DNA from 3 places in the Bacillus sp. AK128 genome. Region 2 is predicted to be linked to each of the others. Evidence: riboswitches for the same ligand, from Rfam matches in the RefSeq annotation. Region 2 holds a riboswitch; each other region holds the start of a gene.
What was found. Region 2 has a riboswitch for S-adenosylmethionine ahead of metX (homoserine O-acetyltransferase MetX). Riboswitches for the same ligand answer to the same signal wherever they lie in the genome.

Region 1: another riboswitch for S-adenosylmethionine. It lies ahead of metK (methionine adenosyltransferase); the one in region 2 lies ahead of metX (homoserine O-acetyltransferase MetX).
Region 3: another riboswitch for S-adenosylmethionine. It lies ahead of M1D60_RS13185 (methionine ABC transporter ATP-binding protein); the one in region 2 lies ahead of metX (homoserine O-acetyltransferase MetX).

What each region holds. Positions count from the first base shown of each region.
Region 1 covers NZ_CP096379.1:857,608-865,344, reverse strand. Annotated here, with positions in the region: gene M1D60_RS04080 (MATE family efflux transporter) at 1-876, opposite strand, end outside; gene metK (methionine adenosyltransferase) at 1,270-2,469, opposite strand; SAM riboswitch class I at 2,724-2,832, opposite strand; gene M1D60_RS04070 (hypothetical protein) at 3,254-3,574, opposite strand; gene pckA (phosphoenolpyruvate carboxykinase (ATP)) at 3,828-5,417, shown strand; gene M1D60_RS04060 (DUF2584 domain-containing protein) at 5,456-5,698, opposite strand; gene M1D60_RS04055 (alpha/beta hydrolase family protein) at 5,713-6,492, opposite strand; gene M1D60_RS04050 (ABC transporter substrate-binding protein) at 6,599-7,594, shown strand; gene M1D60_RS04045 (ABC transporter ATP-binding protein) at 7,608-7,737, shown strand, end outside.
Region 2 covers NZ_CP096379.1:716,377-724,113, forward strand. Annotated here, with positions in the region: gene M1D60_RS03200 (MerR family transcriptional regulator) at 1-377, opposite strand, end outside; gene M1D60_RS03205 (GntR family transcriptional regulator) at 665-1,054, shown strand; gene M1D60_RS03210 (ABC transporter ATP-binding protein) at 1,047-1,946, shown strand; gene M1D60_RS03215 (DUF6449 domain-containing protein) at 1,921-3,873, shown strand; gene M1D60_RS03220 (RNA polymerase sigma factor) at 3,914-4,417, shown strand; gene M1D60_RS03225 (hypothetical protein) at 4,656-4,994, shown strand; SAM riboswitch class I at 5,144-5,256, shown strand; gene metX (homoserine O-acetyltransferase MetX) at 5,361-6,443, shown strand; gene M1D60_RS03235 (homoserine dehydrogenase) at 6,440-7,737, shown strand, end outside.
Region 3 covers NZ_CP096379.1:2,652,144-2,659,880, reverse strand. Annotated here, with positions in the region: gene M1D60_RS13205 (acyl-CoA dehydrogenase family protein) at 1-686, shown strand, start outside; gene wrbA (NAD(P)H:quinone oxidoreductase) at 730-1,341, opposite strand; gene M1D60_RS13195 (MetQ/NlpA family ABC transporter substrate-binding protein) at 1,584-2,402, opposite strand; gene M1D60_RS13190 (LLM class flavin-dependent oxidoreductase) at 2,484-3,875, opposite strand; SAM riboswitch class I at 3,977-4,079, opposite strand; SAM riboswitch class I at 4,290-4,394, shown strand; gene M1D60_RS13185 (methionine ABC transporter ATP-binding protein) at 4,578-5,588, shown strand; gene M1D60_RS13180 (methionine ABC transporter permease) at 5,644-6,243, shown strand; gene M1D60_RS13175 (MetQ/NlpA family ABC transporter substrate-binding protein) at 6,288-7,106, shown strand; partial or broken gene msrA (peptide-methionine (S)-S-oxide reductase MsrA) at 7,261-7,737, shown strand, end outside.

The DNA of each region.
Region 1 (7,737 bases), 140 kb from region 2:
AACTGCTGTACCTAAAGCTGTTGCTGGTAAAGTAATTAAGCTATCGATTCGCTGTGACGCTCCAAACCCAGCTACGACTGCCCCGCCAAAAGAGTTAACCACAGTCATAATGGCAGTCACTCCGGCAAAGATGACCGTCATTTGTAAGCCAGAAGGAATACCTAGTTTCAAAATTAACAAGACTTCCTCTCTGTTAGGCAAGATTGGAAGCGAAAACGGGACAAGTTCCTGCTTGAATGTGTAAATTAAGCCAATTAAGAAAGCAACTCCTTGTGAAAGTACTGTTGCATAGGCAGCACCCTGCATACCCCAATCAAAGACGGAAATAAATAATGGGTCTAGTACTGTATTCAACATGGCTGCAAGCATTACGAACTTAAGTGGGGTCTTACTATCACCAAGGGCTCGTAATACGGTCCCGATAAAGTTATAGCCAATTAAAAAAAGAATTCCCAAAAAGTTAATTTGCAAATAAGCTTTCGCTTCTGTAACCATCTCAGCAGGTGTCCCTAGCAACAATAGAATCTGACCAGAAAACAGAAAACCGAGGCTACCAATCAAGATAGAAAGTGAAGAAAGTAAAACAACAAAAGCATTTACATACCTTTTTAGTCCCTGGTTATCATCCCTACCTTTTTGCTGAGATAAAATCGTTAAGGTTGCATTATTAATCCCAATGACAAATGCAAGCACCGTGACGATGACGGTAGAGGAGATGGTTATAGCTCCTAGCGCATTCGCCCCCAAAAGGTTTCCAACCCATAAGCTATCAATAAATTGATAAGAAACTTGTAAGAGATTCGTTAAAATAATGGGTCCTGCAAAGCTCAACAACTGTTTGCTAATGGTCCCGTTAGTAAAATCATGCTGTGACAAAGGTAACACTCCTTTTCACACTTTTTCGTTCGTCACTGATATGTAACTGTAATTGTAGCCCAACAGATTGTTGATGAACAAAAGAAAGGCATCTTTTTTTTAACTCTTTTCTAAAACTTTGTTGCCTTCGTGACATTGAGTTTGGCTGTACAACGCAGTATTATAAGTAAAATTGGATAGAGATTAGAAAAGAGCAACTTTCTTGATGTATAGCAAGATCTTGATACTAAGGTAAAAATCCGGCTTTTGGGATTTTTATAAAGCAACAATCTATACGAAAACAGCCTTTTTTTACGATCGATCCTCTATTAAACCCTGCTTTTACCAATGGCCCAACACACAAAAAAAGATCAACCCAAAGGAGGATTGATCTTTTTTTTCATGAACTATTATTTAACTTAATGCTTGCTCTTTTAAAGTTGCTGCTTTATCAGTACGCTCCCATGGTAAATCAACATCTGCACGGCCAAAGTGACCATAAGCAGCAGTTTGCTTGTAGATAGGACGACGTAAATCTAACATTTTGATAATTCCTGCTGGACGTAGATCAAAGTTGCTGCGGATCAAATCAACTAAAACATCCTCAGAAACCGCTCCTGTTCCAAATGTATCAACAGAAATCGATACTGGCTGAGCTACCCCGATCGCATAAGCTAATTGAACCTCTGCCTTATCAGCTAATCCTGCTGCGACAATGTTCTTTGCTACATAACGAGCTGCATATGCTGCAGAACGGTCTACCTTAGTTGGATCCTTACCAGAGAATGCTCCTCCGCCGTGGCGAGCATATCCACCATACGTATCAACAATAATCTTACGGCCTGTTAACCCAGCATCCCCTTGAGGACCTCCGATTACGAAACGACCTGTTGGATTAATGAAGTATTTAGTCTCTTCATCAATTAATTCCTTAGGAACGACAGGGTCAATTACATGTTCTTTCAGATTACGCTTGATTTGCTCATTTGAAATTTCAGGGTGATGTTGAGTTGAGATAACGATTGTATCAATACGAACTGGCTTATCGTTTTCATCATACTCTACTGTTACCTGTGTTTTTCCATCTGGACGAAGATAAGGTAAGATTTCTTCCTTACGAACCTCTGTTAGACGGCGAGCAATTTTATGTGCTAAAGAAATTGGAAGTGGCATAAGTTCTTTTGTTTCGTTATTTGCATAACCAAACATTAATCCTTGGTCACCTGCACCAATCGATTCAATTTCTTCGTCTGTCATTTGACCTTCACGTGCTTCTAAAGCTTGGTCAACTCCCATTGCGATATCAGCAGATTGCTCATCAATTGAAGTTAAAACAGCACAAGTTTCTGCATCAAAACCATACTTTGCACGAGTATATCCAATTTCACGGACAGTTTCACGAACAATCTTTGGAATATCTACATATGTAGAAGTAGTGATTTCTCCAGCAACAAGCACTAAACCTGTTGTAACAGAAGTTTCACATGCTACACGAGCGTTTGCATCCTTAGCTAAAATAGCATCAAGGATTGAATCAGAAATCTGATCACAAATTTTATCTGGATGTCCTTCTGTCACAGATTCAGATGTAAATAAACGGCGTTTTTTTGACATCTAACGTTCTTCCTCCCTTTATACAATAAATAGGTGAATGGTTTCACCCCTTTGTTGATACGGTACTCATTCCCTTATTATTCTAATAAAAACATATTTTTATGAGGAAAATATGCTTTTTTCGACAAATCCTTGACCAGGCAGTAAGAGGTTTATAGAAAGGTCTAATTTTGCATGCAAAATTCCTACTTCCTAATCAAAAGAAAAACCTTTCCCTGTTAGAGGAAAGGTTTAAACATTAATCTCGCCTTTCGCTCTTATCGTTCAAGGCCAAATGCCTTGCATCAGGTTAGCACCTTATCATTCTCATGATGGTTGCTGGGTTTCATAGGGCCTGTTCCCTCCGCCTGCTCGGGATAAGAGAGTATCCGTTCGGCTCATATCATATCGAAGAAGTCGAATGATGTCAACAAAAGTTTCTTGTAATATTGATTTTATTTATTATTTTTAGGCTCTGTTAAACTTCGTTGTCGATTTTCGTTACAGGACACTCGCTTTCCGCGGGGCGTGCGGTGAGCCTCCTCGGCGTGCGCCTGCGGGGTCTCACCTGTCACGCTGCTCCCGCAGGAGTCTCGCGTCCTTCCACTTCAATCAACTGTGCTAAAAATCAACATTGTGCTTTAACAGAGCATATTTTTAAAGAACTGTGATGACCTTAGATATGATAATTGTGTTCAAATGGTAAATAGTTCACTCACAAAGTTTCCAATCCTGAGAGTGTCCTAATAGGTAAATCACCCTTATTCACACACTAACATTAATTATGATTTACTAGGTTCCTACCTTAATAAGGAGTCTCATCGTTGTCGCTTTTCTTCTTACTATATTCTTCTAGTGTCTGATATTTTAATAGCTCATTCTCATTATCTCTAGGCTTCACTTGACTATAAACCCCACTAGCTGTTAAACCAATAATTAATCCAGTCAGAAGCCTCTCAGTCCAAACCTGAGGTAAACAAACAAGTATAAATCCAACTGCAATTGCTAACAGAGCGCGATACTTCTTATTAATTGAGAAGGCATTACCTATCACTGTTACAAATGCCGCTACTACCGCTGCAACAGTAGCATAATCGAAATGGCTTAATTGAGTAAAATCAATCATAAAACTCCCTCCTCCTTTTTACTATATGGTCAAAAGTTTAAAAAGGAATGGGCGAATAACTAATTTGCTCAGAATGAAGGAAATTTTTGAACTCATAAAGAAAATTATTGGTACACTTTATTCAAAAAAACGTACAATACCGTAAAAATAGTATAGACTATTTAGTTTAATGTGTTATACTAATTGGTAGAAAGCAGCATATAAATACATTTATATTAGATTAATAGAAACCATAAAAAGGCAGGTTATGAAGATGAACTCGATTGATCTCTCCATTAACTTAACGGATTTATTAAACGGGCATAATGTATACACAAATTTATCTGTATCACAGCTAGTTGAAAAGGTTCTTTCCCGAAATGAGGGTGAACTTACTTCAACAGGTGCAGTTAGAGCAACAACTGGTAAATACACAGGTCGTTCTCCAAAGGATAAGTTCATTGTGGAAGAAGACTCTGTAAAAGATAAAATTGACTGGGGCTCTGTTAATCAACCAATCTCTGTTGAAGCCTTTGATCATCTGTATAATAAGGTACTAAATTATCTCCAGAATAAAAACGAACTATTTGTATTTAAGGGGTTTGCAGGTGCAGATGAGAAGTATCGTTTACCTATTCAGGTTGTGAATGAATATGCTTGGCATAATTTGTTTGCACACCAACTTTTCATCCGTCCGGAAGCACAAGAGCTTACCTCTCATGATTCACAATTCACTGTAATTTCAGCACCAAATTTCAAAGCAAATCCAGAAGTAGATGGTACTGAATCTGAAACATTTATCATTATTTCCTTTGAACGTAAAATCGTTTTAATTGGTGGAACAGAGTATGCTGGTGAAATTAAAAAGTCTATTTTCTCTGTCATGAATTATGTACTTCCTGAAATGGGAATTCTTCCTATGCACTGTTCAGCAAATGTTGGCTTTGAAGGTGATGTTGCTTTATTCTTTGGCCTTTCTGGGACAGGGAAAACAACTTTATCAGCTGATGCTAATCGTAAATTAATCGGCGACGACGAGCACGGGTGGTCAAATAGCGGAGTATTCAATATCGAAGGTGGGTGCTATGCAAAATGCGCGAACCTAACTAGAGAAAAAGAGCCTCAAATATTTGATGCTATTCATTTTGGAAGCGTGTTAGAAAACGTTATTCTGAACGATCAAACAAGAGAAGCAGATTATGATGATATGTCATTAACAGAAAACACACGTGCAGCTTACCCCATTCAAGCGATCGATAATATCATTGAACCAAGTATTGCTGGTCACCCAAACACGATTGTTTTCTTAACCGCTGATGCGTTTGGAGTATTGCCTCCAATCAGTAAGCTTACAAAAGAACAGGCAATGTACCATTTCCTAAGTGGATATACAAGTAAACTAGCTGGAACAGAAAGAGGTGTTACTTCACCTCAAGCAACATTCTCAACATGCTTTGGATCACCTTTCTTACCATTACCTGCAACTGTTTATGCAGAAATGCTTGGAAAGAAGATTGATGAGCATAATTCTCAAGTATTTCTTGTAAACACTGGCTGGACTGGTGGAGAATACGGTGTAGGGAATAGAATGAAGCTTAGCTATACAAGAGCCATGGTTCAAGCAGCATTAGAAGGAGAACTAAATAGCATGGAAACCGTTAAGGATGTAACCTTTGGTTTAGAAATCCCTTTACATGTTCCTGGTGTTCCTGATGAAGTTCTTCGTCCTGAGCTAACATGGGCAGACAAAGAGGCTTATAAGGTAAAAGCAAATGAACTAGCTGAAAAGTTCAATAAAAACTTCAAAAAATTCTCCAATGTACCAGAGGAAATTGAAGTATTAGGTGGGCCATCCGTTAGGTAATCATATAAAAAACAGCAATCGCTATTGATTGCTGTTTTTTAGTTTGTGGAATTTAAAGAAACTAACTCATAGGTAATCGTGGTTGACTTATTTTCTAACTCCAGCTTTTTTATAACCGCTGTTCCATTTGGCTCACTGTCCAAAGTCTTTCTTACCTCTAATGGAATATCAATCGGATATAAACGATATCCTTCTTTGGCTAACGTAAATAGATTTTCCTTTATTCTGTTTTCTTTCCCTTTTGTTACTATTAATGTGTTTAATTCTAATGGCATCCCCATATGATTCACCTCCTCTATTGTTGTTTCATCCAACTTGTCAAATCGTGGACAACCTGTCGATTAATTCTAGGTGGAAAATAATGTGTATATTCATCAAAATACCATGATTCTACCTTTTTACCAAGCTCTTTTAACCTATTTTCAAGTCGAAGAGAATGCTCGATCGTTACATTTTGATCCTGTCTACCGTGAATGATTAAAACTGGCGCCTGAATTTTTTCTATGTAAAAAAGAGGTGTCCTCCATTTGTACTCTTCTGGCACTTTATTTGGAGTGCCACCAATCACCCGCTTCATCATCCTTCTTAAATCTAACCTTTCGTCATATGTTAACGCCATATCCGTTACTCCGCCCCATGAAACAATTGAAGTAATGCTTGGTTCCATAATCCCAGTAAATAAGGCCATTACTCCACCTCTTGAGAAGCCAAAAACATGAATCCTTTCTTGATTCACTTTTGGATGTTGTTGAAGTAGGTTCAAGGCAGCAAATGCATCATGTCGATCCTCTCCTCCAAAATCCTCGTTACCTTCTCCTCCCTGGTTACCTCTATAAAATGGTGCCATGACCACAAATCCTTCTGACGCAAACTGAACAATCCTTCCAACACGAACCTTACCTACATTCTTAATACCACCTCTTAAATAAAGAAAACCATCAAACACTTCTTCACCTTTTGGAACTGCAAGTAAACCTTTAATTTTTAACCCTTGGCACCAGTATGTCACAATGTATAGTTCGATTTCAGGATTTGGTGAGGGAAACCGTTGCTTTTCGATAATGGCTCCATCCATATTCAACTCTCCCTTTCTTATTTTTACTAGGCATTCACACATTTTTTCCATCAACATATTCTAAAGTAGTAGTTACTTATTTAATTATTTATAGGAGGTTCAAATAATGAGGTATGTAAAGATAGTTTTTCTGTTGATTTTATCAACTGTGTTGATATTCGCATTTAGTGGCTGTAGTCAAAATGATGTTCAAAAGGTAAGGGTTGGAGAAGTTACACACTCCATTTTTTATGCTCCTCAATATGTTGCCCTTTCTGAAGGATTCTTTGAAGAAGAAGGCTTAGAGGTTGAGCTTCAAGGAACCTTCGGAGGAGACAAAACAATGACAGCATTATTATCAGACGGAATTGATATCGCCCTTGTTGGTTCCGAAACTTCCATTTACGTCTATGCACAAGGGTCCACAGATCCAGTCATTAATTTTGCTCAATTAACGCAAACAGATGGTACATTTTTAGTATCGCGTGAAAAAATAGACGATTTTTCATGGGATCAATTAAAAGGTAGTACATTTCTAGGTCAACGAAAAGGCGGCATGCCTCAAATGGTTGGTGAATTTGTACTAAAGCAACATGGAATCAATCCACAAGAGGACTTGGAGCTTATTCAAAATATTGAATTTGCTAATATTTCAAGTGCCTTTGCATCTGGAACAGGAGACTTTGTCCAATTATTTGAACCAACAGCAAGTATCTTTGAGCAAGAAGGAAAAGGTCATATCATTGCTTCCTTTGGTAAAGAATCTGGTCATGTCCCATATACGACCTTCATGACAAAGCAAAGCTATATTGATGATAATAAAGAGACCGTTGAAAAGTTTACAAGAGCCATTTACAAGGCTCAACAATGGGTGGAAACACATACAGCTAAGGAAATAGCTGAATCCATTTCCCCACACTTTGAAGATACTTCTGTGGAACTCATTGAAACCGTGGTTGAACGTTACAAGGAACAAGGTTCGTTTGCCACAAATCCAGTACTTGATGAAGATGAATGGTTAAATCTCCAAACAATAATGAATGAAGCTGGAGAGTTGCCAACTGAAGTAGATCATGGAATTCTCGTTAATACGGAAATTGCTGAAAGTATCATCTCAGAATAAAGGAGATGACATTATGAGTTTTTTAACGATTCATCATGTTAACCACACTTACTTTTCAAAAGATACAGCAACAACAGCCTTAGAAGATATTTCACTCTCAATCGAGGAAGGAGAATTTATATCCTTCCTCGGCCCTAGTGGCT
Region 2 (7,737 bases):
TTTTGGCTAAAGTCAAAGCCTTCAAATTTTTCTTGATTTGTCATTTGTATTTCTCCTCTCGAATGTTGAATAGTTTTTTCAATCGTTCCGATCATCTTATTGAGTCGGTTCTTTTTGTCTAGTAGCATTTTGTGCTGCATTCTTAACGCTTCTTGCTGATCAAAAGAAGGATCATCAATGATTTCTTTAATTTTCTTTAAAGGAAAGCCGAGTTCTTTAAAAAATAAAATTTGCTGTAGGGTTTCAAGATTCTTGTCAGAATAAACACGATAACCTGCTTCCGTTGTTTCCTCTGGATTTAATAATCCAATCTCATCATAGTGATGTAGTGTGCGCACACTTATTCCCACGAGATCAGCTACTTCCTTTACTTTCATCTAAAATTTGCCCCCTTCACTAGTTACTATAAAGTATCCCGTAACGTGAGAGTCAATACGACTTATAAAGTATTTTGATATTTGATAAAAGGGAGCAGGATAGTGAATTAATAGATGCATCTGGAACCCCCAGGTGCATCTTATTTATCTTTGAGTAGGAAAGTCAACAACAAAGTTTAACAAGGCCAAAAAAATATTTAAAAAGTTCTTTCCAAAACAAGGAAAAAGATTTATACTAACTGTATTAACACAAATAATACACTTAAGACAGAATAGGGAGGGTTGAAATGTTTGAATTAGACATTAGGAGTAGACAGCCCATATATGAGCAACTAGTAGAAAAGTTAAAGGAGTTAATTATGAACAATATTCTAAAAGTTGATGAACAGCTACCATCAGTACGAACACTTGCTCAGCAATTAACGATTAATCCAAATACCATTCAAAAAGCATATCGAGAGCTAGAGAGACAGGGATATATCTATTCAGTTCCAGGTAAAGGAAGCTTTGTTAGTGAGGCCTCAAATATTATCAATAATGAAAAATTAGAAAAGGTAAAGCAGGAACTTATTAAGGTTTTATCAGAAGCTTTATATCTTGGTTTAAAAAAGGAAGATCTTGTTGAATTGTTTGAGAAGATTGATGAGTCTGTGAAAGGAGGAAATGAGGATGATTAAAGTCCAAAATCTTTCTAAAGCATTTGAGGATCTTGAAGCAATCAAAGAAGTGAATTTAAGTATCAATAAAGGCTCGATTTATGGATTACTAGGGTCAAATGGTGCTGGTAAAACAACCTTACTACGAATCCTTGCTGGAATCTTAGCTCAAGACAAAGGTGTAATCTCTATCAATGAGGAACCTGTATTTGAAAATGAAAGCATAAAAAACCAACTGTTTTTTATACCGGACAGTCCTTACTTCTTTTCACAATATACGACTAACCAAATGGCAAAATTCTATAAAAGCATTTATAAAGATTGGTCAGAAGAAAGGTTCTTAAAGCTTCAGGATGTGTTTGAACTTGACCGGAATAAAAAGATTCAAAAATTTTCAAAAGGAATGCAGAGGCAGGTAGCATTCTGGCTGGCACTTTCTACAATGCCTGATCTACTAATTCTTGATGAACCTTTTGATGGGTTAGACCCCGTTATGAGACGGAAAGTGAAAAATTTATTAATTCAGGATGTTGCTGATCGTGAAATGACGATTATCGTTTCCTCACATAATCTTCGTGAGGTTGAAGATATATGTGACTATGTTGGGATTGTACATAAAGGAACGATGATTTTAGAAAAAGATTTGGATGACTTGAAGTCTGACGTTCATAAAATTCAAGTTGCATTTAATGGCGATGTTACAGATGAGATTTTTAATGAAGTTAGTCTTTTATATAAAGAAGAACGTGGGAGTGTCATTTTATGTATTGTTCGGGGACAGGAAAGTGACGTGATCAAACATTTCCGTAAACACAATCCAGTGATCTTTGACTTATTACCATTAACTTTAGAAGAAATTTTTATTTATGAAATGGGGGATCAAGGCTATGCAATCCAAAACATCTTGGTTTAATAAAGAAATCATCCTCCAAGGATTTAGGAGTACAGGATGGCTCGGGATTATTTACTTCTTAGGCTTGTTCTTTGCTTTACCATTGCGAATGATCATGTATGTGTCAGAAGAAGATAATATTTATCGACATCAATTCTTTCAAAAAAATAATCTGTTTACTTGGAATAATGAATTCCTTACTATCCTATCTGCAGTGGTGCCTGTTCTAATTGGTGTTTTTATATTTCGCTATATCCAAACAAAGGCATCATCCGATTTATTTCATAGTTTGCCTTTAACTAGAGTTCAACTATATAAACATTTTGTTGGAATCGGGGCGTTCTTAGTTGTTTTACCTATTCTGTTAAATACGTTGATTCTCTTGATGATCCACCCAACTTTCAATTTGTCATCGTACTTTACGGTAAATGACATCTTATATTGGGCTGGTGTTACCATCACTCTCAATTTATTAGCGTTTATTGGGACTGTATTAATTGGTATGATCACAGGAATTTCAATTATCCATGGAGTTCTATCCTATATATTCCTATTCTTACCAATTGGTCTTGCCTTATTATTATCATTTAGCTTAGATATTTTCCTGTTTGGTTTTACACCAGAACCATATACAGGTCCAAGTTTAGGAAAACTTTCACCGTTATCTAGGACCGTCATGATTAATGGTAGTCCACTTACTTGGATTGAATTAGGTATTTACATCGGATTGATCGTTGCGTTATTTGTTTTTGCAATTTTCATCTATAAAAGAAGAAGATTAGAAGCAATTTCAAACCCAATCGTGTTCCCAATCCTAAGACCAATTTTTAAATACGGCGTGACCTTCTGCTTTATGCTGTTTGGCGGTTTGTATTTTGGTGAGGTTCAAAACAGTTTTGGATGGACAGTCTTCGGCTATGTAGTAGGTTCAATTATTGGTTACTTACTCGCTGAAATGATTCTTCAAAAAACATGGAGAGTACTTGGAGGGTTTAAAGGATATCTATACTATATTGTTGGTATAGCTATTATTTTCTTGTGCATCCACTTTGATGTATTTGGATACGAAGGAAGAGTACCTGAAGTAGCTGAAATTGAGAGAATCTATTATGGAAATGAAAGTTATTTTTATTTAGATAAAGATATGGAAATCCCCATTGAGTATTTCCATGAGGAAGAAAACTTTGAAAATATCATTAAACTTCACGAAGCTATCATTAGTGATAAGGATAAGCTGAAAGATCAAACGATCCCTAGTCATCCAGAGTCAGTATTTATCGCGTATGAGTTAAAAAATGGTGATAGACTAATCCGTGATTATATGGTGCCTGCTAGTGCGTATGCGCAGTTATTAAAGCCAATTTATGAATCTCAAGAATATAAAGAAGTGAACTTTCGAGCGATGCAGTTAGAAGCTCCTGAAATTGAAAAAATATACTTGAGTCCATCTGGAATTGGTTTCAAGGAAAGAGAAGTTATTATTTCAGACCAAGCTGAAGTTGCAGAACTATTGTCAAAACTTAAGGAAGATATTCTACTACAAGAGTATGAAAACTACACGGAACACAATATTTCTGGTATAAGTTTTGATTTAGTGACAGAACATCCACACTACGAAATTTACCATGGTCTAACAACCTCTTACCCAACAGTAGAAAAGTGGTTAAAGGATAAGGGGCTTTATGAACAGGCTGTATTGACTGGAGAAGACTTTGAGTATGCAATTTTGCTCGAGGATGAGATGATCGACATTAACGAGTATTATTCACTATCAAATGATGCAATGATTGAAAAGGTTAATAGTCTTGAAAATACTACAAAAATCACTAATCCAAAGGAGCTTCTTGAATTATGGAAGGAATCTGATGGGGATATTAGTAAAGGTATAAATGTGGCTTTTAAGTTTAAAGAACAACCATATATGGAATTTAGACGAATTGATGAATAAGCTGCTAGTAGATTTATAAGGGCAGCAAGAGGCGGTCAACATGGATTATACAAATCTTTATAACCAATATTATAAAAAGCTTTATAGTCAAATTTTTTCAATGATAAGAGAGCATTATCTGGCTGAGGACATTCTCCAAGAAACTTTTATTAAAGCTTTTGAGAAAATGGATACGATGGTTGATGAGTCGAAAATAGGCCCCTGGCTAATGACAATTGCTAAAAGAACAACGATCGATTTTATCAGAAAAGAAAAAAGACAGGGCTGCGAATTTGTTGAGGACTATGTCAATATTAAGGAAAATCAAACATTTTCTGTAGAAAAAGTCGTCGAATGGGAAATCTTTAAACATGAACTTGAAGGTGAAATTAGTACACTACGTAAAGAACAGAAAGAAATTATTAATCTGAAAATCAATAATGGCTTAAAAGAAAAAGAAATTGCTAGCTTTTTAAACATGAATCCTGGAACAGTAAAGATTAATCTTTATCGGGCCAGACAGCAGCTCAAAACTAGACTTGAACCAAAACTTTATACTGCATGATCGGCACCCACCTGATTGGTGGGTGTTTTAATAGTGAATTACATAACTATGATGCAGATTAGAGAATATTTTTAAAGAAAATGTTGTTTTTCCTGTGATGTGACATATTTCTCAGGAAATAAATAGAATCATGTATTTATTTGTGGTACTCGAAGGAAACTGTCGAACGATTACTGGGGGAATAGCCTATAGGGGTGTGGAATAGTGTGAGTAGCTAAAAAACGGGAGGGGAAATAATTTGAAGGAGCTACTTGAACAATTCGCTAGTGTTGTACTAAATGAGATAAGGTTAAAACCAATCTTACCTACAACTCCTATATTTGTATGCTTTCAGCTTGAGTATGAAATTTTGATGATTAAAATTTCTAACGAAGGTTATGAAATATTTAATAAGATCCAAGAACGGACAGATGTTTGGATTAAGGGTGATGAAAATACGATTCAATCCATTATTACAGGTAAGGAGAGAATTCGAAAGCTTGAGAGTAGAAATCTGATACGAGTAACCGGCAAGCTAAAGGATCTATTGACGGTTGAAGCACTGTTTTATTTGAGTGAGAAAAGATTATCTGCATAACCGATAGTTATAAACATAGGAATATTATTACGCGAAATAATTTGTTTAAACATAATAATAAAAATTGTTTGACAGTTATAATTTTCCTGTGGTATATTCTTCACAGAATGATTCGCATAGTAAGTTAAAGCGTTAATTGAATAAAGAATTTCTTATCCAGAGTGGTGGAGGGGCTGGCCCTATGATACCCGGCAACCGGTTTTGTTTTTCGTAAAAACACGGTGCCAATTCCTGCGGAGCATTTTGCTCTGACAGATAAGAAGAGATGAATTTACCTATTCACCCTCTTCTTATGAAGAGGGTTTTTTTTATGTAGTTACACTAAGATGGTTAAAGTTCAGCGCGTTTCTTAATTGAGAGGAGGATATGATGCCTAAGGTAAAGGAAGATGTTATGACAGAATATGGAGAGATTCAACTAGGAGCATTTACAACTGAACTAGGCATTACCATTCCCGACGTTCAAATCGCATATGAACGAGTTGGTCCAAAAACTGCCCCGGTCATAATTGTATGTCATGCTCTAACTGGTAATCAGTATACAGTTGGTACGGCCGATCAACCTGGGTGGTGGTCAGGGTTAATTGGAGAAGGGAAGTACGTTGATACGACGAAGTGGCAAGTCTTTACAATGAATGTATTAGGTGGTTGTAATGGTTCAACGGGTCCGTTAAGCCTTAATCCAGAAGGAAAGCCGTATCGTGCCAGTTTTCCATTTGTATCAGTAAGAGATATCGTTAGAAGTCAGTATATAGCATTAAACAGTTTGGGAATTAATCGTGTTCATGCGATTATTGGTGGTTCTCTTGGTGGAATGCAGGTGTTAGAGTGGGGAGTACTTTATCCAGAGTTTGCTCAGTTGCTTTTCCCTTTAGCAACCTCTCCTTACTTAAGTGATTTTGGAATGGCTTATAATTCGATTGCCAGATATGCAATTACGAATGACCCTAACTGGAATGATGGAGAGTATGATGAAAACCCTGAAGTTGGCTTGAGTATTGCTCGAATGATTGGAATGATATCCTATCGCTCTCCAGAATTGTTTAATTCTAGGTTTTCAAGAGAAGCAAGAGAAGGGTTTGGCGAACATCATCAAGAAAAATCATATCAAGTAGATTCGTATTTAACGTATCAGGGTGAAAAGTTTTTAAAAAGATTTGATGCAAATAGTTATCTATATTTATTAAAGGTAATGGACCATCATGATATAGGCAGAGAACGTGGAGATTGGAAGATGGCCATAAAGGCCATTCATTCAAAAATAATTAGTATCAGTTATAAAGGCGATCTCATTTATCCATCTGAGTTTTTGCAAGGAGTTGTAGCGGAGCATCAAGAGGTACATTCATCCTCAAAGCACTATGAAGTGTCCACTGTGTTTGGTCATGACGGTTTCTTAGTTGAATTTGAAAAATGGGGACATCTAGTAGAGGAGGGACTTACTTCATGAAAACGATAAAGGTAGCCTTATTAGGTTTAGGAACAGTTGGTCAAGGTGTTTATCAAACTATCGAAACTCACCAGCAAAAGCTAATAGAAGCAACTGGTACAAAAGTCGAAGTGGTAGGGGTATTAGTTAAAAACCAGGAAAAGCAAAGAGATATCAAACCATCAGTAAAGGTGACAACTAAAATAGATGAAATATTAGCTATTGAAGAGATTGATATCGTGTTTGAAGCAATTGTTGGAATAGAGCCTGCCAATTCCTATATTAAAAGTTTCCTAGATAAAGGCTGTCATGTAATTAGTGCAAATAAGGAACTACTTGCTCATCAAGGAAAGGAATTATCAGAGCTTGCCAAAAGTAAAGGTCGCTTCCTTGCTTTTGAAGCAGCTGTAGCTGGTGGGATTCCATTATTACGAACCATTATTCAATTACTACAGGTTAATGGTATTACCAAGCTAGAGGCAATCTTAAATGGAACAAGTAATTTTATATTAACGAAAATGCGCAAAGAAAAGGCCGACTTTGACGATGTGCTAAAGGAAGCACAGGAGCTTGGTTATGCAGAGGCAAATCCAGCAAATGATATTTTAGGTACCGATGCTTTTTATAAGCTGATGATCTTAAGTGATCTTATTCACCAAGAACAGCCAAATTGGGATCAAGTTGAAAAGCAAGGCGTGAATAAGGTTTCTCTACAGGATCTGATTATTGGTGAGAAGCTAGGACTTCGCTTGAAATTATTAGCTACCCTTCAAAAACAGAATGAAGAAATTGTAGCTGAGGTCAAACCGGTTTTCGTAAACGCAAATCATCCTCTGTATAATGTTGAGGGTGTCGATAATGGTATTGTCATTTCGACTGATTTAGTCGGGAATATTCTTCTACAAGGACCTGGAGCAGGTTCGAAAGCCACTGCGAGCGCAATGATTGAGGATTTAGTTTATATAAGACAACAGGGGAATCCTGTTAATGAATTTAGAAGATCGAGTTATCAACCGATATATCAAAATGGATCACCACAGTCATTATGGGTTTCAATCAGTGAAGCTTTAAATTCTGAGGATTTAAAGAAAAATTATTCTATTACTAGCAAACTTCAAGATTATGAAGTTAAGCTCATCCAGAGAGAGCTTGTTAAAACAGAGGATGGTTATATTGTAGGGGACTTCCTTCAAGGAAGGGAAGAAAATGTATTATTATTTCTTCAACAGCTCAATCAAGATACCTTAAGATTTTATCCTGTTTCAACTACGGGGATATCTCTGGAGCAGGTTCAAACAGAACCTTCAGTACCACG
Region 3 (7,737 bases), 1.9 Mb from region 2:
AGAAAGCTTTTACTTCAATGGCAATTGCACTTGATTATTCCATTGTAACTGCTCAAATCGAGCAAACCGGACAGCGTGGAATGTTTCTAATTGATCACCGGTTAGAAGGTGTCTCAATCGAAGAAACTTGGGATAGTATTTCCATGAAGGGTACAAAAAGTGATGATTTAATTTTAAGTAATGTTCGAATTGAGGAAGATTCACTTATAAGTCAGGAGGGTGGTACCAACCTGCCAAAAGGTTGGTATCTGCAGATTCCTACCGTATACTTAGGTATTGCAACAGCGGCAAGAGATTATGCTGTTTCATTTGCAAGAGAGTATCAACCCAATACATTACCTGGTCCTATTGCTGAAGTGCCTGAGGTCCAACGAAAGGTTGGCGAAATGGAGTTGGAGTTATTTAAGGCAAGAGAACTGATTTATTCGGTTGCGCTAAAATGGGTTAATGATCCCGAGGGTAGGGCGTCATTAGCTCATGAACTGGCTGCTGTTAAACATATTGCTACCAATAGCGCTAATTCTATAGTTGATTTAGCAATGAGGATTGTGGGAGCTAGAAGCTTGTCAGAAAAGAATCCATTACAACGATATTTTCGAGATGTTCGTGCAGGTTTACACAATCCACCTGCAGACGATGCAATTGTTTATATGCTGGGGAAAAGAAGGATATCAATTGAAAAATAGATCGTAAATAAAAAAATCAGGAGAGAGCTCTCCTGATTTTTGTTTATTGCATTCCAGTTTTAACTGCTGATGCCACTTGCACGGTACGTTTTGCTTGGTGTTTAACCGCATCTTCAACATTTTCAACCATCTTACCTTCTTGGTTAATGGTAACTGATGTTCCATAAGGGTTTCCACCAGCAGCAAAGAGTGATGGGTCTGTATAACCTGGTGCGGCAATAATAGCACCCCAGTGGTACATAGATGTGTAAATGGAAAGAATAGTTGCTTCTTGACCGCCATGTGGGTTAGCTGCAGATGTCATTGCACTTACCACCTTATTAGCAAGTTTGCCATTAAACCATAATCCACCTGTTGTATCAATGAATGATTTAAATTGTGATGCTACATTACCATATCTTGTTGGAACACTGAAAATGAAAGCATCTGCCCACTCTAAGTCATCTAATGTGACAGCTGGAACGTCTTTGGTTGCATCTACATGTCCTCTCCATGCTGGATTTGTATCAATTGCAGTGTCAGGGGCTGTTTCGGGTATTCTTAACAGCTTTACTTCCGCTCCAGTTTCTTTTGCGGCAGCTTCAGCCCATTGTGCTAATTGGTAATTGGTACCTGTTGAGCTATAATAGATTATTGCTAGTTTTACGTTTGTCATGATTCAACCTCTTTCTATAATTTATTACATAAATAACATTACCTTTCAAATTTAGTTTTAAACATACTCTAACTAGATTCATGTTAACTAATGAAAACTGGAGGATTTATAGTTCCTCTGTACTGAATAGAAAAAAGTGTATGGCTGCATACACTTTTTAGGTTTACTATATGGATGATTGTCGATCCCGGAGCGGAGAAGAGCAAATCATTATACACGAAAAACATTTAAAGATTTTCCTTTTATTTAGTCATCCAATCTGGCTTATTAAATCCTTTAAATTCCTCGTCTATTACTTTTTTGAATTCATCGGATTCAATGATTTCCTTTATATCCTTAACGAACTGAGCCTCTAAATCCTCTGTTCGTACAACAACTCGATTTTGAATATCAGGCGGCAGTTTATCTAATACGAGTGCAGTTGTTAAATCGATACCCGCTGAAATTGCAAAGTTTCCATTCACAGCTGCGAGATCAACAGAGTCTAATGACCGTGGGAGTTGTGCAGCTTCAATTTCATTGAATTTTAGGTTTTTTGGGTTTTCTTTAATATCCTTTACTGTTGCCTTTAATGGGTTTATAGATTCATCAAAAGTTATAATTCCATTTTCATGAAGGACGGTTAATCCTCTTGCAAGGTTAGTGGGGTCATTGGCTATAGCGACGGTACTCCCATCCTCAATTTCTTCTATGGAATTATATTTATTAGAATAAATACCAATAGGAGCTGTGGGGACGGTAATGACCTCAGATAAGTCAAGGTCATGCTCACTTGCAAATGCCTCTAAATATACCTTGTGTTGGAATAAGTTTGCATCTAAGGAGCCGCTGCTTAAAGATAGATTGGGCTGAACATAATCATTAAATTCTTTGATCTCAACCTTATATCCTTTTTCTTCTAGAAAGGGTTTGACACCCTTCTCTAGCATATCGCTATAAGGAACTGTTGCTCCTAATACAAGTTCTTTCTTTTCACCTGTTGATGAGCTTTCTGCTCCACCACAAGCTGTTAATAATACGAGAAATAATGAAGACAGTAATAGTATAATATGTTTTTTCATTAAAGCACCTCATATATTTTATTTTTTAAACCGTTTTACGATTATGCTACCTTTGTGAAGATGTATCTGATACTTTTGAATCTATTTACTTGCTGTATAGACCTGTCGATATTTACTGGCAGGATGATCTTCTGTTAATAAGCTACTCCCATGGTCAAAAAGCTTTTCCCTCAATGAGCCACTCTTGTATTCAGTCTTGTAAATCCCTCGTTCTTGTAAAATCGGGACTACTAAATCAATAAACTCTTTTAAATCTCCTGGTGTTACTAGGTGATTAAGGTTAAAGCCATCAACACCTGATTGTTCAAATAGGTGTTGGATTTGATTGGCTACTTCCACAGGATTACCAATGATAAAGTTTTCGCGATCCAATTTTTCAATTCGACCGAGTGCTTCCTTGACCTTTAACTGCTTAGAGGCATCCTTTGTCATTGAGGCAGCTTTATAATGGCCATGCTCTGTCTTTTTAAATTCAAATGGATTATTATAATCTTTCTCTGTGTACTCAGATAAATCGTAACCGCTGGCACCACCAAATTGTGCTTTAGCAGAATCTGGACTCCAATACCGTGAGTATTCTTCGAACTTTAGCTCTGCTTCTTCTGTTGTAGGAGCAACAATCACACTTAAAAACGTGAATATTTTTATATGTTCAGGGTTCCGACCATATTTCTTAGCAAGCTCTCTAATTGTATTGGAGTAGTATTTAACACGTTCAGGAGTAGGTCCACCTATAAATACACATTCGGCATGCTTAGCAGCGAATTCACGGCCTCGTTCGGAAGTTCCTGCCTGATAGATGACTGGCGTACGTTGTAAGGAAGGTTCACTTAAGTGCGGTCCTTCCACACTGAAATACTTACCAGAATGATTGATTTCATGAACTTTTGACGGATCTATTAACCTTTCTGATTCCAAATCTTCAATAATTGCATCATCTTCCCAACTTGCTTCCCAAAGCTTATAGGATACTTCTAAAAACTCATCAGCAATTTCATATCTTTCATCATGTTTAATCATTTCTTCCAAGCTGAAGTTTCGAGCAGCATTTGGAAGATACGAAGTGACAACATTCCAAGCAATCCGGCCCTTCGTTAAATGGTCTAAAGTAGAGAAACGTCTTGCGTTACCAAAGGGTTGTTCATATGTAGTACTAACTGTGATTGCGAAAGATAGATTATTGGTAACGCTAGCCATGGCTGGGATAATCAGAGCACCGTCATTAACTGGAAATTGGAGTCCGTCTCGAATGGAAGGCTCTTTGCTTTTCTTATACGTATCATATACACCTAATACATCTGCGAAAAAAACTGCATCAAATTTACCTCTTTCTAAGAGTTTTGCATATTCTAGCCAGTAGTCTAAATTCTTATAGTGACGGTGTCTCTTACTTTCTGGATGCTTCCAAAACCCGTGAGAATTGTGCATTGCACTAGTCATTTCAAATGCATTTAAAATTATTTGCTTGGTCAATGTGATCGCCATCCTTTATTAAAATATTTTTTGACAAACAAAAAACCTCTTCTTTTGAAAGAAAAGAAGAGGTTAGTAAAAAGCATAAATATACAGATCTCTTCTTATCTCTCAAGCGAATGCTTGCTGGAATTGGCACAGTACTAGAAAAAGTCTGCTGCCGAGGTATCAAAGGGCCAGTCCCTCCACCTCTCTGGATAAGAAAAACGATTATGAAGTTGTAAGTTTATAACTGTAATCCCAAATCTACATGGGTTAGAAATTTTTGTCAATCCTTTATTTTGAAAATTTATAATTTTATTACTGAAGGATTTATTAAGCATTTTAAATAAAATGAAAAGTGAATTAAAAACTGTTTGACAAATTTGCACATCAGACTTATGATAAAAAACAGTTTCACATAATTTCATAATAAACTTATCAAGAGTGACTGAGGGTCAGGCCCAATGACGTCCGGCAACCTCCTAATTGGAAAGGTGCCACTTCCTGCAGAATGTTTTACATTCTGAGAGATAAGTCGTATATATTTGACGATCTTATCTCTTTCAATGGAAAGAGATTTTTTTATTTTATGCTGTTGTAAGAAAGTGAGTACTGATGAAGAAGTTTTGAGCAAGCTTCTTCGAGAAAGGCTTTGGGCTAGCTTATTAGGTTAACAATCTACGAAGTTTTATTTAATTAGAGGTAAGGGGGTAAACAAAATTGATTGAAATAAAGAACCTGTCAAAGGTATATAAAACTTCAAAAGGAAAAGTAATTGGAGTTGATGATGTTACTTTAACAATTAGTAAAGGAGAGATCTTTGGGATTGTTGGTTATAGTGGTGCAGGAAAAAGCTCGTTAATACGATGTCTAAATCTATTAGAAAAGCCTTCAGCAGGAGAGGTCCATATCGATGGGGTTTCTTTAACTAGTCTAAATAATCAACATTTACGTAAGGCTAGACTAAAAATCGGAATGATATTCCAGCACTTTCATTTAGTCTCCTCTAAAACAGTTTTCGAAAATGTCGCGTTTGCTCTTAAGGCAGCCAATAAGTCAAAATCAGAAATTACCCATAGAGTAACCGAATTACTTGAAATGGTAGGGTTATCTGAAAAGAGCAATGTGTATCCGGCTCAATTGAGTGGAGGGCAGAAGCAAAGGGTAGGGATTGCAAGGGCTTTGGCAAATGACCCGACTGTCCTATTATGTGATGAAGCAACATCAGCATTAGATCCTAGTACAACTAAATCAATTCTGAAATTATTGAAAAGGATTAATAGGGAGCTAGGAATTACGATTGTGCTGATTACTCATGAGATGGAAGTAGTCAAAGATATTTGCGATCGAATGGCTGTCATGCAGGATGGAAAAATAATTGAAATTGGCCGGACCTATGATGTCTTTGCCGATCCGAAGGAAGATTTAACTAAACAGTTTATTAACACGGTCTTACAATTCGATCTACCAGACCATATTATCTCATCTAGTAAAGGAACGATTATAAAAATTCAGTTTAAGGGATCGATTGCAGAGGAGTCAGTTGTTTCAGATGTATTTAAGAAATTTGAAGTGAATGGAAATATCCTCCATGGAAAAATTGAATACATAAAAGAAGTTCCACTTGGAATTTTCATTATGGAACTAACAGGTGACTCGAAGGAAATAGAACGTTCCATTCTATATATTACAGAAAAAACACAAAGCGTGGAGGTGATTCACCTTGCTTAATCATTTGATTGAACTTCTTCCAGATCTAAATAAGGCGTTCTTTGAAACGATTTATATGGTCTCAATATCTATGACTGTAGCAATTATTGTGGGTTTACCATTAGGTATTTTATTATTTGTAACTGACAAGGGCTTGTTTTTGGAAAATATACCTTTAAAATCAACGCTTGGTTTTATTGTAAATATTGTACGTTCTATTCCTTTTATCATCTTACTTGTCGCCCTGTTACCTTTTACCGATTTAATAACCGGAACAACGATAGGACCTACAGCAGCATCTGTTTCATTATCGGTTGCAGCAATTCCGTTTTTTGCTAGAATTGTAGAAACTTCCTTACGTGAGATAAATAAAGGCGTTATAGAAGCTGCTGTTTCGGTAGGTGCCTCGCCTTGGATGATTATAAAAGACGTGCTAATTCCTGAAGCGAAACCTTCTATTGTTCAAGGAACAACGATTACCATTATTAGTTTAGTAGCCTATTCCGCGATGGCAGGGATTGTCGGAGGTGGTGGCGTAGGGGATTTAGCCATTCGATTTGGATACTACCGATATGATAATGTCGTGATGATTACAACAGTAGTGGTCTTAATTTGCTTAGTGCAGATTGTTCAATTTGCCGGAGATAAAGTAGCTAGAGTTGTAGACAAAAGATAATAAGAAGTATGTTGTTTAATAATCACTAATGGAGGAAACTATAAATGTTTAAAAAATTCGTATTATCACTATCATTACTTGCATTACTAGCAGCTTGTGGAGGAAAAGAAGATGCCTCAGGGACAGTAGAAGATAAAGAAATTACAATTGGGGCTACATCTGGTCCTTATTCCGATATGGTAACCAAAGCTATAAAACCTGTTTTAGAAGAAAAAGGTTATACAATAGAAGTGGTTGAGTTTAGTGACTATATCCAACCAAACAAAGCGTTAGCGAACGGTGACTTAGATGCAAACCTATTCCAACATAAAATTTATTTAGAAAGCTTTGCAAAAGAGCATGAGTTAGATCTATCTGAAGTAATAATCGTTCCGACTGCACCAATGGGTATTTATTCGAAAGAGTTTAATTCATTAGAAGACATTGAAGATGGAAGTGCAATTGCCATTCCAAACGACCCAACAAATGCTGCCCGTGCATTGCTTATTCTCCAAGATGCGGGTTTAATTAAACTTGACGAGTCTGTCAATCCTTTAACAGTTTCTGAGAAGGATGTTGTTGAAAATTCGAAAAATCTCGTGTTCGAGCCAATTGAAGCTGCTCAGCTACCACGAGCTGTAGATAGTGTTGATTTATCAGCAGTTCCAGGGAACTTTGCACTGGCTGCTAAGATGGACTTACTTGATGCGTTAGTGTTAGAGAATATGCCGGATGACTACCGTAATCGTGTGGTTGTAAATACTAGCGATCTAGAAGCACAGTTCACAAAAGATATTAAAGAGGCAGTTGAGTCAGCAGAATTTGAAGCTGTTATTGATGAAGAATTTAAAGGGTTTGGTAAGCCTGAGTGGATGACTAAATAAAATGGGTGGGACGTGTCAGATTCTATTCTGGCACGTTTTTCAGCACTCTGTTAGTAAGCATTCACCCATAAGGCTTTGTATTAGCTTCATAGTGTAAGGTATTGCTATAATGGGGAACAATAGCAATAGTTAATTATAGGGAGGTATTACATAAATGACTGACAATCTTCAGCTTGCAACCTTTGCAGGGGGCTGCTTTTGGTGTATGGTTAAACCGTTTGATGAGCAACCAGGCATCCATAAGGTAGTTTCAGGCTATACAGGTGGTACAACAGAAAACCCAACTTACGAGGAAGTATGCTCTAATAAGACAGGTCATTATGAGGCTGTACAAATCACTTTTGATCCTGAACTTTATCCTTATCAGGAATTACTCACATTATTTTGGCAACAAATTGATCCAACTGACGAAGGTGGACAATTTGCAGATCGTGGGGAATCGTATCGAACGGCAATCTTTGTCCATAATGATGAGCAACGAGAGCTTGCGGAAGCCTCTAAAAAAGAATTACAGGTAAGCGGTAAATTTAAAAAGCCAATCGTTACTGAAATTATCACAGCAGGACCTTTTTATGAAGCAGAGGATTATCATCAGCACTATTACAAAAAAAATCCAATTCGCTATAAACTA